3 regions of the Desulfosporomusa polytropa genome follow, and region 1 is predicted to be linked to each of the others. Evidence: riboswitches for the same ligand, from Rfam matches in the RefSeq annotation. Region 1 holds a riboswitch; each other region holds the start of a gene.
What was found. A riboswitch is a leader RNA that binds a small molecule or an ion and turns the genes downstream of it on or off. The one in region 1 is predicted to bind cobalamin.
Positions count from the first base shown of each region.

Region 2: it holds a riboswitch for cobalamin, as region 1 does, so the genes downstream of both, ACZ449_RS17200 (hypothetical protein) here and ACZ449_RS08095 (hypothetical protein) in region 1, are expected to answer to the same signal.
Region 3: it holds a riboswitch for cobalamin, as region 1 does, so the genes downstream of both, ACZ449_RS23970 (hypothetical protein) here and ACZ449_RS08095 (hypothetical protein) in region 1, are expected to answer to the same signal.

Region 1 covers NZ_AP042400.1:1,305,710-1,311,683, reverse strand. The annotation lists gene ACZ449_RS08105 (energy-coupling factor transporter transmembrane component T family protein) at 1-713, opposite strand, end outside; gene ACZ449_RS08100 (ABC transporter ATP-binding protein) at 661-2,370, opposite strand; gene ACZ449_RS08095 (hypothetical protein) at 2,375-4,018, opposite strand; cobalamin riboswitch at 4,180-4,479, opposite strand; gene ACZ449_RS08090 (sirohydrochlorin cobaltochelatase) at 4,676-5,626, opposite strand.
Region 2 covers NZ_AP042400.1:3,286,938-3,292,911, reverse strand. The annotation lists gene ACZ449_RS17215 (DedA family protein) at 1-400, shown strand, start outside; gene ACZ449_RS17210 (hypothetical protein) at 439-750, opposite strand; gene eutJ (ethanolamine utilization protein EutJ) at 1,020-1,835, shown strand; cobalamin riboswitch at 1,846-2,044, shown strand; gene ACZ449_RS17200 (hypothetical protein) at 2,154-3,239, shown strand; partial or broken gene ACZ449_RS17195 (IS3 family transposase) at 3,897-5,209, opposite strand; gene ACZ449_RS17190 (iron-containing alcohol dehydrogenase) at 5,496-5,974, opposite strand, start outside.
Region 3 covers NZ_AP042400.1:4,769,426-4,775,399, reverse strand. The annotation lists gene nikB (nickel ABC transporter permease) at 1-949, opposite strand, end outside; cobalamin riboswitch at 1,074-1,255, opposite strand; gene ACZ449_RS23970 (hypothetical protein) at 1,360-2,304, opposite strand; cobalamin riboswitch at 2,478-2,659, opposite strand; gene ACZ449_RS23965 (cysteine hydrolase family protein) at 2,738-3,289, opposite strand; gene ACZ449_RS23960 (Lrp/AsnC family transcriptional regulator) at 3,422-3,835, shown strand; gene ACZ449_RS23955 (xanthine dehydrogenase family protein molybdopterin-binding subunit) at 3,927-5,974, opposite strand, start outside.

The DNA of each region.
Region 1 (5,974 bases):
GTTTCCCGGCCAAATCCTCGGCTTTCGACAGACGAAGCTAAGGTTGCTGCCCGGCGCAGGGTCCGTGCCAAAATAGGAAACAGAGTTTGAAAAGCTGTTTGAATAAGCCGCCAGGGTGATAGTGATCTAAAGGGATTAAATCCTCTGAGGCGTTGAGCTGTTAGCACAACCCCGGTCTCTTGAAAGATGACTGGTAAAAACCTGAGCCCGGTTATCAGCATAAAGCACAATTCACAAGGCAGCTTCCAGGACAGCAAACTCCGCAGCAATTGCCGCGGATCAGAAGTCCAGTTAATCAGCAAACCCAAACTTAGCATCGTGCCTGAACGCAGCGCCTGCACAGCGCCGTATTCCAACCCTTCGCGGTATATGTATACCCCACCAGTCACTGCGCCAATACCTGGTATAGTCGGCGCAAGCAGGCAAGCAATAACAGTTCGTGGCTCTCTGGTATAAAATAGCGCCTGACTTGTCATCGAGCCCCAAATACCAAGCAAGATAAAAACCATAAGTATACGCCATCTGCCAGCAGATGACTGGGCAATAACATGCAGGCTCAGAGCCAAACAAAATAGCAGAAATAGCGAACGTGGGCTGTCGACAATCAGCACCACCGCTGCCAACAGGATTAATAATACCATTTTAGTACGGACATCAATCTTATGAAGCAGGGTTTTCCCCGGTGTAGCTTCCCATACCTGTCTGTCGTACATACCCTACCACCTCCTCTACGGTAAGTGCTGTGCCACCATATAAGGCCTGGGCGGTAAGCAGCACTGCCGGCGGTTTGAGTCCGCTGGTGTCAAGCATAATCTGGTCCTGAAAAACAGCAGCAGGCACATCATCTGCCACGATTTTTCCCTGCCGCATAACAACAATGCGATCAGCAAACCGAGCGGCCACCTCAGTATCATGGGTACAAAAAACAATACTGCCACCTTGTCTTGTATATTCTTTGAGCAATAAAACAATATCTTCAATATGACCAATATCCTGGCCGGTTGTCGGTTCATCCAACAGCAGCACCGCCGGCTTACAGGATAGTACAGCGGCAATAGCTACGCGAAGCCGCTGGCCCCGGCTTAAAGACAACGGAAACTCCTCTAGCAAATCACTTAGTCCCAACGTATCGACCAATAATTGGCAATACCCTGTCCAGTCACTGCCTTCCCCTTGGTGCTGTTGCAGACTAAACACAATTTCCTCCCGGACGGTGCTGTTAAACAGCATAAAATCCGGGTTTTGTAAAACCATGCCAACTTCTGGAGAAATGTTGGTAAGTTCTTGACCCATTATTGTTATTGCCCCTGTGACCGGTCTGATTAAACCGCCCATTAAGTGCAACAAGGTTGATTTACCAGCGCCATTACTTCCCATAAGTGCAATAAATTGTCCAGAAAACACAGTAAAATCGACATCTCGAATCACTAATTTCGCGGGATTATCATAATAAAAGGATAACCCCTTGGCCGTAACAGCTGGCAACTTTGGCAGTAGCTCCTTGGGTCTGACTGGAGCTACCAGCTCATAGTGAGGAACAGCATAGCTTTGGCGAATGGCTGCCACAGCATCACTGACCTTAGCGGAACACGCCGCAAGTCCTAGCTGATGACAGATAGTAACAGGCTGCGGCAACCGAAGTCCATAGGCTGCGAACAGTTCCTGACGGCCATAGGCTTCCTTACAGTCGCCCTGCCAAATAAGCTCGCCGGCATCCATAATGGCTACCTTGTGACATAAGGGCAATACCTCATGCAGCCGGTGCTCGACCAGGATAATGGTAATTCCCAGCCTAGCATTCAGTTCTTTTAAAACTGACAATAATTCCACCGCTCCCTGCGGATCAAGCTGGCTAATGGGTTCATCAAGCGCCAGTACCTGTGGTCTAGCGGCCAATACAGCCGCTACAGCCAAGCGTTGTTTTTGTCCGCCTGACAGAGCATGGACGCTAGCTTCAGCCTTAGCTAACAGGCCTACCAACTGCAGCGTCTCTTTGACCTGAGGCTCAATTTGGGCTGCAGTCATTCCCATATTTTCCAGTACAAAAGCTACTTCATCAAAGACTGTTGTTGAAAAAATCTGATCATCCGGATTTTGAAATACCATACCCACCGTGCGGCTCATCTCGGCTACCGCAAAGTCACGCGTAGACTGGCGATTGACAAAGATTTCGCCGACAATTTTACCGCCACTTTCATGGGGAATCAAACCATTGAGCATCTTCAACAACGTACTTTTACCACAGCCGGTTGCGCCTGTCAGCAATAAGAATTCTCCTGGCGAAACCTGGAGGCTAACATTTTTTACACTGGGAATACTGCGATGCCGATAGGTAAAAGAAACATTGCAAAACTGTACCATACTGTCCATCCTGTCAATCCCCCCCTACTCTGGCTAATCGTTTGCCTAAGGCTGTACCGCAGACAGCGCCAATCGCTGTATAGATAAATCCGTTAAAAATCAAAACTAAAGCAATATACCAGGCAGCATAATACATGCGATACAAAAACGCCATAGCCTGTAACCCTACATAAGTTGAAATCGTATCAGCCACACCGCAGCTAATGGCAAAAAGCGCGATCTTGCTACAGGGTATACTTTCATCTTCCCGTTTTTGTAGCCAGCCATATATTCCGCTACCATAAATCAATAGCTCCAGCAATAGAGCATGCATCCCATAGGTCAACAAACTAATTGGTGAAATTTGTCCAAAAGCCAGCATCCCTAAGAGCATGCGGACAACAGTCATAAGTGCTACTACCCCCGGCCGGGGAATTAATATGACCAACGCCACCACCATCATATAAAGAAATACACCACTAAAGAGACCTGTAACCAAAAATCCGAACGGCCCTAGCAAAATATGGAAAAAGTCATTTAATAAGGTAGACGGTACATTAACTACCGCAAAAGCCGCTGCACCAAATAAGGCGATCGTTACCAGCCAGCGTGTTTTTAACACCTTCAGTACCTGTCGCAAACGTCTAAGGGCTACAACTATACCTGCTACTACCATCAGTGTTGCTATACTGACCACTACCAGTGCCTTATTATCTTTTTTTACAACAGTAAGCGGCACTTCACACACCAGCGGCGGCTTAACTCCATCCTTTAGTTCTGCCTGGAGAATATAATTACCGCCAGTCAAATCACGCTCATCCGCATATACCGGTATCTGCATTCGTTGCCAAGCATCCCCGTTTAGAGCTGTAAAAGCTTCTAAATATTTTTTTTGTCCATCCATTGCACCGCCATTTACATCTTCATTGGTCGAACCTGGAGTAAACAAACCGTTTATCGGTTGATGACTGGCAGCATCTAACAACTGGACAGTAACAACAACCAGCTTCTGTACCCCAGACGGATTTGCAATATCCACTCCCAAATGGGTCACCGGATGAATAGCTTCCACTTCCTGATTAGAAGCGCCTTTACCGATCAATAGATTTTTGTAATAGTCCCATTGCCTGTCACGCAGCACTAAAACATTGCGGCCCATACGGTCATCGTTTTTGCCGTCCTTATCTAAAGGTAGCACAATGCCTGCTATAGTTACTGCCGCAGTAGTATCATTTGTTCCCGCGCCTACGCTAATTGGTATCTGCTGCGCAACTTCTCCTGCTGTAACAGTAGCTGTATAGCTGCCAAGCGGCAATTCTGTTGCCACCTGAAAAGATAACAAGTCATACCACTGACTGTAACCGCCTGCCAGCAAAGCTTGTCTTGTTAGAACATAATGATTTGCTTCCTCTTTTATCTCCCAATTTTCCTGATAACCAACAGGCCTAAACCCTGGCGGCAGGCTAATTGTCAGTTCTACCGCCTTATCGGCTAAGTCACGGTTTTCGATAGTAAACAGCGCTGCTGTTTGGGTACCAGGAGTCACAGAGTCTCTGGCTTTTCCGAGATAATATGGAAATTGGCAGGAAAAAGACAGGCCATCTTGGGCCTGACCGGTAATTGTTAACAATACAAACAGCACCGCCACCAACCCGGTTAGTGCTTTTTTGATAGTCAAATTCTTTCCTCCTTTCCAACGACAAAAATGCATCCCCTGTGTTTACCAGGGAATGCATTTTTATCGTTGCTATATAGTGCCCCCAAAAACCTTGCCAAACGGCCATGATTTTTTGGCATATAACATCATACAATAATCCCTCCCCATACCTCGTGGGTTAAACGGTGACTGTCAGCTAGGCAGTTCTCCTGACTTTGGTTCATCGCTCATCCAAACCTTCCCAGGACTTTTCATCCAGACGGAAAGTCTAACTTTCCCTGGATTGAACGCCTACCTATACCCCCTAAAGGAGTACTGGCGGCTCCTGCCGGCGTCCTAAAGGACTTGGCACAAGCCAAGTCTTATCTTATCCCAGTGGTCTACTCTTGGATTTGCTCCCCATTACAGTGGCGGGACCGTGCCGGTTTTTCACCAGACTTCCCTATTAAGCCCCGTAGGGCACCTAACTCTTTCGTTATTTAGTTTTTACTTATATTCTAGTGCTTTTTGCCTTTAGGATTGTCAAAAAGAAGTATTTGAGAAAATGCCTTAAACTATTAAAACTCCCAACCGTTTAAAGTTGGGAGTTTTAAACAGTAAATGAACCGTTCTTCCCTATTAAGCCCTTACGTCACCTATCTCAAATATATTTAATTTTCTTCTATAAAAAAATTGTGTCTAATTAATAACCGGAATGGCCGGACGCTCTTTGCTTCTTTCGATATAAGCCCCTGCAATAGCATCTTTTACATGTTGTACATAGATATCTTGAATGCCAACATTTTCACCGAGTCCATGAATATAAGTTTCTACCTTGAATCCAGCGGCGATCAACTGCGATTTAAAGGATTCCTTATCGTCACCAGCCATATCGTTGTTTGCATGATCACCTGCAACCAACATAATTGGCATTAAAGTAACTTTTTTAATTTTATTGTCTTTTAATTCCTTAATCACATTTTCAATGGTAGGATAACCCTCTACTGTAAATACAAAAACATTTTTTAAACCCGCATCCTGAATTTTCATTTGAAGGGCTGCATAGGCTGTATTAGAGGGATTTACGCCACCATGACCCATCAGGGCAATTGCTTCACCTTTTCCTAATTTAGGAAATTGAGTTTGCATTGCTTTAATGGCAATCAAATAATCATCCGGTTTTTCCCCCTCTTGTCCCGTATAGTACAGGACCGGGCGACCAACGGAAATTTTATCAAAGGATTTCTTATAATTGTCAACTACATGCATGAGCTTTGCATATTCATCCCCTGCTTCCATATGCAGCGGTTGAATAATAATTTCTTTATAGCCATCAGCTTTCAATTTATCAAGTGCCTGTTTTTCTGTATCGAAGTGCAATCCATCACGATCAGCTAATCGTTTAATAATAATACGAGAGGTAAAAGCGTGGCGAACTTCATAATCGGGGAAAGCAGCTTTAATTTTATCTTCAACCGCTTCTGTTGTAATTTTACGTGTATCTGCAAAAGTAGTGCCAAAACTTACAACCAAAATTGCTTTTTTCCCTGCTGCGGCTTCGGCAGCATAGGTTGTTTGTCCAATAGTAAGGACACCAAAACATACTGTCATCAAGAATAAAGTCATCATAAACCAAATGCTTCTTTTCAAAATTCTTCACTCCTTATTTAGTACAAGTTATTTAGTAGAAATTTACAGAGAACTTAATTCACCTCCCTATTTTCGTGAAATAATAAGTGAACTCGTTTCAGCAGAGCTGAAACATCGGGGGTTCAGGTGGAGAGTCTACTCCATCTGAACTGACGCCGCCTGTAGAGGCGGGAGTCTTGACTCAGCGATTAAGATAAACCTAACTCTTTCGTTATTTGATTTTATTTATATCATAATAGAATTGTAAAAAGTAAGGGCCAAAAATGACCCGCGCAAAAAAGCGCAATGTTCAAAAGGAATGTGGTTAAGAAAAATGGCATTAAATATTAAAACTCTCAACCGGTAAAA
Region 2 (5,974 bases), 2.0 Mb from region 1:
GGGGGCTGTTATTAGTTATGGACTTGGCTTTTTTAGTAGAACAAAAATTGTAGCGCGACATATCTCCCTGTTTATGCCAGCTGAGTCTAAATTGATGACTATTGAGAAATGGCTTAACAAATACGGCATTTCTGCCGTCGTTTTCGGCAGGCTCCTGCCGGTCATCCGCGGCGCTATCCCTATTTCCGCAGGCTTTGTTCAGATGAATGGTAAGAACTATATTTTCGGGACTTTTTTTAGTTCAATTGTTTGGTGTGGTGCTCTTATCTATCTGGGGATTGGATTGGGGTATAATTGGCAACAGATAGCTGGTGTAGGTAATTCTATTGGTATGTTAGCTATAGGCGTAGTGGCTATCGTAGTTTTAATCTGGTATTTGCTTTTTTGTGCAAAAAAATAAACCGGCACATTGAGGCCGGGCTAATTACTTGGTTGCCTTTAAACAGGACGGCGGGCAAGAGAACGAATTTTGATTTCATGTTCGCCGGTGACTTCTGCCAAGGACTTTAAATCTTCATGAATGGTATCAATCTTTTTACTGGTTAATTGGAGCAGGTGATAGATGTCCTTTTGCTGGACTTCGCCATATTGCTCAATTTTATTTTCTAATCGGGTAATATCGGCTTTAGTGGCCATATCTGACTTGATGGTGATAATATCTTTTTCCATGTTGTCTAGGCGTTGGGTAATAGGTTTAATTTCTTCTTTGATAATAGCGCTGATGGCTCGCAGGAATTCTGTATTCTCCATTGCTGACACCTGCCTTTAAAACTATCTATTCTTATTATAGCCTTTACGAGCGGGAGAGACAAGGCAATCTTATTACACCAGTTGTAATAAGCGTTAATTATTTTAGCAACAGAAAAAGACAAGAATCTACTATATACAAGCGTGTAAGGGGATAGTAAAATACAGGTAATAAAATTATGGTTATGGTAACAGATATTTGCCTGAGTTTTAGGGAAAGCAAATACCTATAAACCTAAGTAATGCAGGTGGTTAGGGGGGGGGGCTAATGCGTGGAAGCTTATGAGAAGATTCATAAATTGCATGAATTGATTGAAACCAAAACGGTAGCCGATCTGCCAGGCCCTTACAAGGTCGGGGTTGATCTGGGAACAGCCGATGTTGTGCTGGTTGTTACTGATGCGGCCGGTAACCCGGTGGCAGGGAGTATGCAGTGGGCTTCGGTGGTTAAGGATGGTTTGGTTGTTGACTTTCGAGGAGCCATGGTTATTGTTGAAGAGTTGAAGGCCGAGATCGAAGCACGGATGGGAATTACCTTAGATAAAGGAGCTACTGCCATTCCCCCGGGAACAGTAGGAAGAAACGCGATGGCCTGTGGTCATGTTATCGCCGGGGCTGGTTTGGAACCAGTTTGCCAGGTAGATGAACCGGTGGCAGCAGCGGAGGCGTTGGGAATTACGCATGGTATTGTGGTAGATATTGGTGGTGGCACCACCGGTATTGCTGTGTTACGTAATGGGGAATTGGTTTTTACGGCCGATGAACCAACAGGCGGTACACATGTGTCTTTAGTTTTGGCTGGTGCTTATAAGATATCCTTTGAAGAAGCTGAATTGCTGAAGCGCGATTCTACTCAGCACCGTAAAATTATGCCGGTCATTTTGCCGGTTGTGGAAAAAATGGCAACTGTGGTTAAAAATATGTTAATCGGATATGAAGAGTTTGATGATTATCCTGTTTATGTAGTGGGCGGTACTGCATATTTGCAGGGGTTTGAAACCGAGTTTGGTAAAGCGTTTGGCCGGCAGGTGCATGTTCCGCCACATCCGTTGCTGGTGACACCGCTCGGAATTGCTATGTTTGGTTAAAAATAGAACTTAATAACGCCACCATACAGGTGCCTCTTACGTTTAAGAGGAGAATAGGGAAGTTCGGAAGGATTGGAAAATCCTTAAACGACGCGGTCGCGCCACTGTAATCGGGGAAGATTACCTTTAATATGCCACCGAGAATCCGGGAAGGTGAGGTATTCTTACGATCCGTAAGCCAGGAGACCTGCCTGTATTGGCTGTTATTTACCTCCGCGCCAGGGGTAATACCAGAAGGATAGGATTATGAATAGTAAGCTCCTAGCCCTTTTGGGCTAGGAGTATTTATGTTTGGCGCAAAAAAAATAGGGGGTAAACATGTTGAGTATGCAGGATTTGATTGTAGCTCTGGGAGTAGTAATCAACGCCATACCAGGAGGTTTATATGCTTTGACCTTCGGTTTTGCGTCTGTTCCGACGGCAGCTGGTTTTATTATTGGCGCCATCGGCTGTGGGGTATTAGGGGTTGTGGCTCCTATTTCTTTTCAGGCGGAGACGTTAACGCTGGTAGGAACCATGGGGCGTACTGTGCAGGAACGAATTTCGATGGTTTTTCTTGAGGGCGTGATTTTGCTTGCTGTCGGGTTGTTAGGACTGTTTAAAGTTATCGTTGCTTTTATTGGTCCGGTGATTACATATGCCATGATGGCCGGTATAGGGATAGTTTTAGCCAAGGTTGCTGTGGAAATGACTGTAAGAAATCCTATTGTGGGTAGTAGTTCTATAATTGCAGCTCTTTTAAGTTATTATATTACCCCAAATCCAGCTGATAAACTTATTTATGCTATTGTTAGTTGTGTTGCTATTTCGTCGCTGGTTAGTGTTTGGTTAAAACGGAATCAGCAGCTGGCGGTTGAACCGGGGCGTGAACGGTTTGTTATGCGAAAGCTGTCCTTTACGAAAAATGTGGTTCGCGGGGCGCTAGGCTTAAGTGCTCTGAATATTGGTGCCAATATCGCTTTTGGTAATATTACGGCGCAGACCTTAGCCAAGACGGAAGTGAATCTTGATTATCTGACAATTATCAGCAGTATTGCTGATATCGTATCCTCACTTTTTGGCGGTGCGCCAGTTCAGGCTATCATTTCAGCTACCGGAGCTGCGCCGCATCCACTAGCGTCAGGAGTTTTAATGATGGTCAGTATGGCTGCTATTTTGGCGGCTGGGTTACTTGTCAAGATTGGAAAGTATGTACCAAATGAATCCATTGCCGGCTTTCTCTTAGTGTTAGGTGCTATTGTAACTGTACCCATCAATGCCAGCTTGGCACTAAATAGTGGCGTGGGTAGTGTTGATACCATTATTGGTGGTGTAACTATGACTGTGACAGCAATAGCTGACCCCTTTATGGGGATGGTTTCAGGTTTGCTGGTAAAGGCGCTTATTAGTATGTTTGGCATGTAAAGCAAAAAAGTAATGCCCTGCAGTTCATTCTCGCTGTAGGGCATTACTTTTTTTATGAATTTATAAGTTTTGGGAGTCGCGGAGGCATTATAAAACAAGGGGCGTCAAGTACAAAACCCGGCACAGGCGGCCGTACTGTTTACGCCCGGCAACTCCCCGTAGCCCCCTCGGCCTTTGCCGGAAAAAGCGTTCCGCAGGAGAAAAGCCGGGCGGTATTCCGTTAAAAAATCCGTATTGTTTGAGCGTAGCGAGTTTACGGATTTTAGGAATATTGCCCGGCTTTTCAGCTTTTGGAGGCTTAGGGCCTAGACCTTTTGTTACTTTTGTGGCAATGACAAAAGTAAAACCGCTTACCCTTCGAAACCCTTTGCGCTCTTTGTGTCCTTTGTGGTTTAACAAACCTAACTCCATAGCCTAAAACCAAGCCTATTTTAAGGATTGTTACCGCAAAGTACTCAAAGTATGCAAAGGGGTTAACGGTATCGTAGTAATTGCAAGGGTTAGGCCTTGCAATTCACGGCAACTCCCCGTAACCTCCCGGCCTTTGCCGGAAAAAGCGTTCCGCAGGAGAAAAGCCGGGCGGTATTCCGTTAAAAAATCCGTATTGTTTGAGCGTGAACTGGTACCCTAAATTAGGACAGTGAGAAGAAATCCGTTTTAGGAAGCGATAAGATGATCCCGATATTGATTTGGGGTCATCTTTTTTAATCCCCATTGGTAACGTTGGCAATTGTAATACTCAATGTATTCATCGATCTTATTCTGAACTTCAGTAAAGCTTTGGCACTCTTTTATATTAATTTCATCCTTCATATGTCCAAAGAATGACTCCATTGATGCGTTATCCAAACAGTTGCCCTTCCTAGACATGGACTGTTTTATCAATAATTCTTTCACCCTGCACTGAAATTCAGGATGTGTATAATGAAATCCCTGATCCGAGTGTATAATTGCGTCAGGGTGGATGTTTCCGCCCAAAGTTTCCTGTAATCGGTCCAGCGTTTTCATCACAAGACCCATTTCGAGAGAAGTCGATAGATGGTAAGCCAAAATTTCTCTTGTTGATCCGTCTTTAATGACCGATAAGTAAGCCTTACGCCCCTCGGCGTAATATAGATAGGTAATATCGGTTAACATGACCTTTTGCGGCTCGTGGTGATCAAACTTGCGCTTTAGCAGATTACATACCGTTTTATGAGGTTGAGTTGCCTTTGCCATTTTTCGATACGGATTCTTCCGTCTCACCACCGTAACCAATTGGAACCTTCGCATAATACGCAAAATCTTCTTGTGATTCATAAGAATTGCGTACTCTCTTTCTAGATTCATCTTTATCGTGCGCCAGCCACCCTTTCTTTTAGTAGCAATAAATATTTCTTCAATCAGTTTATAATCATTTCTGTCATGCTCTTCTCTCTGGTATCGACTAGGTGCTGCCTTCAGCCAGGCATAGAACCCGCTACGGCTAACTTGTGCTATCTCACATAAGTAACTAATCATACGATACTTCGGATACTTTCGTATGACTCGATATATGATTTGGAACTTTTCTGCAGCATTTAACGCCTTCTTTCTTTCTCCCGTATCTTTTTTAACAATTCATTTTCTGCCTCAAGAAAATAAATTTTGGCCTCGGCCTTTTTTAACTTATCTTCAATGGACGACTCTCTGCCTGTTAAACGGATACCTTTTGAACTTCGTCCCGCTTCTCTCAGACCTTGCTCACCACGCTGTTTGAAAATGATACGCCATCTTTTGATACAGACAAATGGTTTATCGTCTCCTATTAGTTGAAGATTGAAGCCATTGTCAATAAAAATTTGTCTAGGCTTCTTTCCAGATAAGTATTCTTTGACCGCTCTAATTTTAAAATCGGAATGATACGAGATATAGCGGTCAGTTACTTTCTCTACATTGGGGTTTCTCAGAAGGATGTGTTGATCCGATTCGCTATAGAATATATTACTCACTAAAATTCCGCCTCCGGTAATTAATAATTTCATTATATACATTTATTCGTTCTATGAACATACAAAAACCCCGATACGGACTTTATAATAGTGTCCATTATCGGGGTACCGGTTCACGTAGCGAGTTTACGGATTTTAGGAATATCGCCTGGCTTTTCAGCTTTTGGAGGCTTTGGGCCTAGACCTTTTGTTACTTTTGTGGCAATGACAAAAGTAAAACCCCTCTCTTCGTATTCCATTGATTGAACTTTAAGCCAAAGGAACGCGTTAGCGGTTTTCTTTAAGCCTATAAAATTGATTGGTAGATATCTTCGATATCTTGTTGTGAGCCCTGGCGGGGGTTGGTTTGGCAGCAGACATCCTTAAGCGCATTTTCTGCCAACAAAGGTATGTCTTCCGGTTTAAAGCCTCGTAGTTCCGATAGTCTGGCTGGCAGGCCCAAATCTTTATTAAGCTGCTGCACTTGGGCGACAAATTCGTTGGCGCTTGCCTCTGATGACTGGTTGGTAGTATTGATTCCGGCAGCGCGGGCAAGATCAGCATATTTAGTAATGGCGGCTGGCAGGTTATATTTCATGACAGCAGGTAATAAAATAGCATTGCACAGGCCATGGGGCAGATTGTAAAAGCCGCCCAGTTGGTGAGCGAGAGCATGTACATAGCCAAGACTGGCATTATTAAAGGCAATGCCAGCTAGGTATTCCGCGAAAACCATGGCTTCTCTAGATTTTAAGTCGCTGCCATTGTTATAGGCAGTACATAAGC
Region 3 (5,974 bases), 2.2 Mb from region 1:
GATAGGTATAGGAAATATCGACAAGCAGATTAATCCCCATATACAAAACAGCAATCCAGAGGACAAAGCCCTGTACTAAAGGATAATCACGCATCTCAATGGCGTGTACGGCCATCTTGCCGAGTCCCGGCCAGGAAAAGACCATCTCAATAACAGCCACGCCGCCCAACAGCCAGCCAATCGACAGTCCCAGCAACGTAATGAGCGGCAAACAGGCATTTGACAGCACATGCCGCCAGAGAATCTTCCGCATGGGAAATCCCCGCGAACGTGCACCAATGATATACTCCTGCCCCAGTTCCTCCAAAACCGCCGTACGCACCTGCCGCGTGTATTTGGCCGCCATCGCAATGGCCAGCGTAAGCGCTGGAAGCACCATCCGGTCCAGCGACACTACACCGCCTGCAACCGGAAAAAGCCTCAGCTTCAGCCCCAAAACATACAAGAGGATGAGTCCTACCCAAAAGCTCGGCATGGATACGCCTAAAAATGAAATTCCGCGGATCAGATAATCAACCGTGCGGTTTCTATACACGGCGGAAAGAATCCCGCAAGGTACTGAAATCAGGAGCATCATCACCAGAGCCGAGCCTGCTAGCACCAACGTTCCCGGCAGGCACTGCCAAAGGCGCTCAACTACCGGCATCTTCGCCGAGTACGACATACCCATATCCCCTTGCAAGACACCAGTAAACCAGCGGATATACTGTATATGAAAAGGCTGATCCAAGCCCAGCTGTACCCGCGTCTCCGCAATCGTTTCCTCCGAAACAATGGTATCGCCTACCTCCAGCAGCATCTCTACCGGATCTCCCGGCGACAGATACATCAGGCAAAATGTTAGAAAGCTCACACCGATAAGAGCAATCACCATTTGTACCAAGCGATGTACAATCTCTTTTCGATTCAAAGCACCATCTCCTCTAGTAAAAAATAAACTCCCTGCCATAAAAAGCAGGGAGTGATACAGCAAAGTGAAATAAAAAACTCCTGGTGTAAAACCAGGAGTGAATTCAGTAAAATACGCATATAGCACTTAACTGTAATCCCCTCCCCATACCACGTGGGTGAAAACGGTGATTGTCAGATAGGCAGTTCTCCTGGCTTCGGATCATGGCTTGCTTAAACCTTCCCAAGACTGTTGTCCCAGTGGTATACCTTAAGCTTGCTCCCCGTTACAGTGGCGGGACCGCGCCGGCTTTTAACCGGTCTTCCCTATTAAGCCCAAATGGGCACCTAACTCAATATATTCAGTTGTCTGTTAGAGAATATAATATTCTATATTTTTCCAACCATATCATTGGTCGACATAGAACGTCAATGATTATTTCACAACATTCACCATCAGGTAACTCACGCTTACAAAGCGAGGCTGGCGGCCAGCACCACCATTGCAAGATAGACGACAGTACCCACTACAGTAACAATAACTCCCAACTTGACGCCAAATATTGAAAGATTTGTTGGTAATACGCGAGATACAGCATCATATATATTATGAAAAAAGGACGCCACCAAAAGCGTAAAGATTATCTCCTCTGCCACCAGTGCACCGTTTTGTAGCAGCGTTCCGGCAACACCTATGGCCGCAATCATCGTAGGTATACCCGCCAAAATGACCAAAACTCCGGCTGCAGTCAAATTGACCTTGTGTAAAACAGGGGCAACACCTGACAGAATCCCGTTAATATTATCTGTATGCATAAACAGCGCGAAAACAAACGTAACCGGCACAAAAACTACAGCTATATCCCAAAATTGCCAAAAGGCCGTCCTAGCCGCAGCTACCAGATCGATCTTATCGGCTGTCGCACTGGAAAATGCCTGCTGATGTTCCGAATGGCTGGCGTCATCTTGTCGGAAGTTAATGCGATTCCATAAGATGCCAATTACTGTTACAAGAGTACTCATGCCAATGTTTATCGCCATAAATGCCATACCCAGTTTCCAGCCCAACCCGGCGATCAAAGCTGGACTGAAATAAAAGATAGTGAAATAGATGCCGGTAGGCAACGAACCCATCAGATAAACAGCAATGATGCCATTTTTATTTACAACAGCGTTACGCCCAAACTCTGCCAGCATAGCATTAGCCGCATACCTGTTCAGTAAACATAAAATAAAAAATGGGCCTAAAGCTTCCGGCAATTTACCCAGTGAAGTCATTGGCCGCAACACTTTGCTGAACCAATCGAAAAAACGTCCGTTTTTAAGAACAACCCCACAATAACAGCCTAAAAACATGGCCGGTAATGCAGTTTTCCACATTTTCAAAACATCTGCTAATGCTAATGAAATATCCATATTATTATTCCTGTCTTGTTAATATAAAATATTAAAACTCCTGACCGTTTATAGTCAGGAGTGATAACCAGTAAGCTAATATAAAGCTCCTGGCGGTTAGCCAGGAGCGAATTAAACTAGGTACACTTAAAAGTGCCTACTGTAATCCCCTCCCCATACCTCGTGGGTAACAAACGGTGATTGTCAGATAGGCAGTTCTCCTGACTCCGGATCGTTGCTTGCTTAAACCTTCCCAAGACTATCGTCTCAGTGGCATATCTTAAGCTTACTCCCCGTTACAGTGGCGGGACCGCGCCGGCATTTAACCGGACTTCCCTATTAAGCCCTTTAAGGCACCTATCTCGTACTATTCAGTTTTATATTATGGAATTAGAATATCATTCCTGGAAACAGTTGTCAAGCCTTAACCTGCGGACAGAGGTTCCCTATCCCACTATTCCTTTCTATACTTCTTAATCCATTCATCAGTAGAAATCACCTTAGAAAACCGCATAGCCTGAATTATAAGTATCGCCTTGTGAAGCTCCTCTGCCGTTATTTTACCAGCATCATTGGATACATCCAAAGTTCCGGTAGCATCTGACAGAAATTCGACAGAAAATCCAAGGTGGACGGCCTGCCTTGCCGTCGTATCGCAGCACATCTGGGTCATATAGCCGCAGATTACAATTGTATCTATACCCATCCCTTTTAAATAATCTTCAAGTCCGGTACCTGTAAAACTTCCCGGAAGATCCTTATCAAAAATACGTACATATTCTTTTTCCAGAAGCTCTTCACGAATTCCCCACCCCCTACTGCCTTTTACAAAAGCAGCAGCCTGTTGTGTTGCTTCATGTCTGATAAGAATTACCGGAATGTTATTTTGATTAGCTGCCTCTACAGCCTGAAGAATTTTATTAAAACTCCCCGGTGGGTAAGTAACCGGCATTTTTCCGGTAAAGTATTCATTTTGCACATCAATTACGAGTAACGCTTTTTTCACTGTCAATTCCCCCCATATTTCATTCTGGATTATGCTCACATCCTTTGTTATACTAATTATACTGACAGCTCCAATTGTGCCGCGAAAGTATGGAACCATTTCCGATTTCCTCATGAAAGGATTTAATGAAAAATGCTTGATCATACTGATTTGGCGATCATAAAACTATTAAAAACAAACTGCAAAATGCAGCTTAAAGATATCGGTGAACTAGTTCACCTAACAGGCCAGGCAGTTTCGAAGCGAATTTCACGAATGGAAGAGTTAGGTGTAATACAGGGATACTCTGTTTTGCTTGATGAACAACTGTTGGGAACAACCATAACAGCATATATAACCATATTCATGAAAACAACCAATCATCGAGCTTTCCATGTATTCTTACAAAGCCAGGAAGCAGTGGTAGAAGCTAGCCGAATCAGCGGCGATGGCTGTTATCTGCTGAAAGTTCAGGTTAATTCACAAGAAGCTCTGAACTGTTTTTTGGATTCTGTTTTGAACTATGGCAATTACCGAATAAATATTTCTATTGGAAAAATTAAATAGTAAACTGTATAGCTCCTCTATAATCTGACGTTTTACCAAAGAAAGATGCACTAGCTCGTCAACGAATGACTGACTAGTGCATCTTCTTTAGTTACTTATTCTGCTGCTCAGTAAGCATGGCCATAATTTTATCCGGTGTTACCGGCAGTATTGTTAGATTGGCATTAAGAGCATGGTTTATTGCATTTACGGTAGCTGCAGTAATGGGAATCGTCGCAATCTCACCTATGCTTTTGGCTCCATACGGACCATATTCTTCCCCTTTTTCAATTAAGATGACTCTGACAGGCGGCATATCTGGCGCATTAACAAGATGGTATTTGCTAAAGCGGCTGCCACGGGCGATACCTGACTTTTCATCATAAGCAAGATCTTCAGCGATTGCCATACCTAATCCCATTTGAATACCGCCGTGGATCTGCCCTTCGACAAAGCCGGTGTTAATCGCCTGACCAATATCATGTACGGCTACAACGTCCACAACCTTAACAAAACCAGTATAGGTATCTACAGCCACTTCCACAAAATTTGCTGCATAGGAACCCGGATTGGCGGGTGCTTGATAGGTAACAGTACGGATAAGTTCGACCTGATTTTTTTGTTGAATCATAGCCGCCATTTGACCATAGCTCATGCTGTTCTCGGAATTACCGTTACGCCAAATTCTGCCGTCTTCTAACACTATCTCTGCTTCATTGCACGTAAGAATTTTAGCCGCTTCGATTATGAACAAACTGCGCAATTCTTCGGCTGCCTGCATAGCATTGGCACCGCAAACATGAATTACCCGACTGGCCTGGCAGCCAATATCGTATGGACTGACATCGGTATCGGCTTCCGGAGCTTCAATCATATCCAGTGAAATATCCAAGACTTCTGCGACAATCTGCTTCATGGCTGTAACCGTACCATTACCCAGGTCATGTAAACCGGCATTAAGCATAATACTACCGTCTTCCAGCATTCGAATCGTCATTGTACCAAATTCCTGGTATGCGCCGTAATAACCATTTCCATGGGTAGCGCAGGCCATCCCGACTCCGGTTTGCCACCGACCCACACGCTTTGGCTGACTCCATTTTGCGTTCCAGCCAAACGTCTCCGCACCTTTACGCACGCAATCAATAATCCTGGCGTTACCTAGATCAGGCCCGCCGCTCGGATCAGCGTCATAGGGATGCACTAAGTTTTTCAGGCGAAATTCAACTGGGTCCATATTTAAATGTCTTGCTGCATTATCCAAATTGATTTCGGCAATTGTTTGAACTTGCGGCGAACCATAGCCCCGTGCAGCCCCCGCTATGGTTGTATTGGTATGTACAGCTAGCGCTTGATAATGTTGGTTCGGAATGCGGTATAGTCTAAACAGTTTTTTGGCCATAGCATAACAAATGGCACGACCATTTGAAGTATACGACCCGGTATCAACAATGTGTTTCATATCCCGCGCCAAAATCTTGCCTTCAGGGCTTACCATTGTTTTTACATAACCAATCGTCTTTGTTCTTGTACGAGTGGCTACAATACTTGCCCACCGGTCAAACTCAATTTTCACTGGTCTGTTCAAATCTTTAGCAAAATAAGCACAATATGCTTCAAGGGTTACTTCTTGTTTGCCGCCAAACGATCCGCCGATAGGAGTTTTGATAACTCGAACCTTGTGATACGGTACCCCTAACACCTTAGCCACAATGAGGCGCACCGAATATACAATCTGACAGGGGCTGTATACTGTCATTCTCCCCCGATGGTCTGGTACGGCAATACATACATGGTTTTCCATGGCCGCATGATGAATTTTGGGTGTTTCCACCCGGTCTTCAACCACTAAACCTGCATTTGTTTTTAGAACAGCTTCAACATCACCACAGTTAGCTTCCATTGTGAAAAATGGATTGCCGCTATCATGGAGAGCAACCTGTCCACTAAGTGCCTCCTCTGGATCAATAACAAATGGCAAAGTATCGTACTCAGCCTTGATAAGGTCTGCCGCCGCCAGAGCTGCCTCCTTAGTTTCTGCGACTACCGCTGCTACCGTATCACCAATATATCGTACTACTTCTGGAAAAAGCTCCTGATCCTCGACCGCATTCTGTCCGGCAAACCACATTTGCGAATTAAATTTTATCTGCGTTGAGT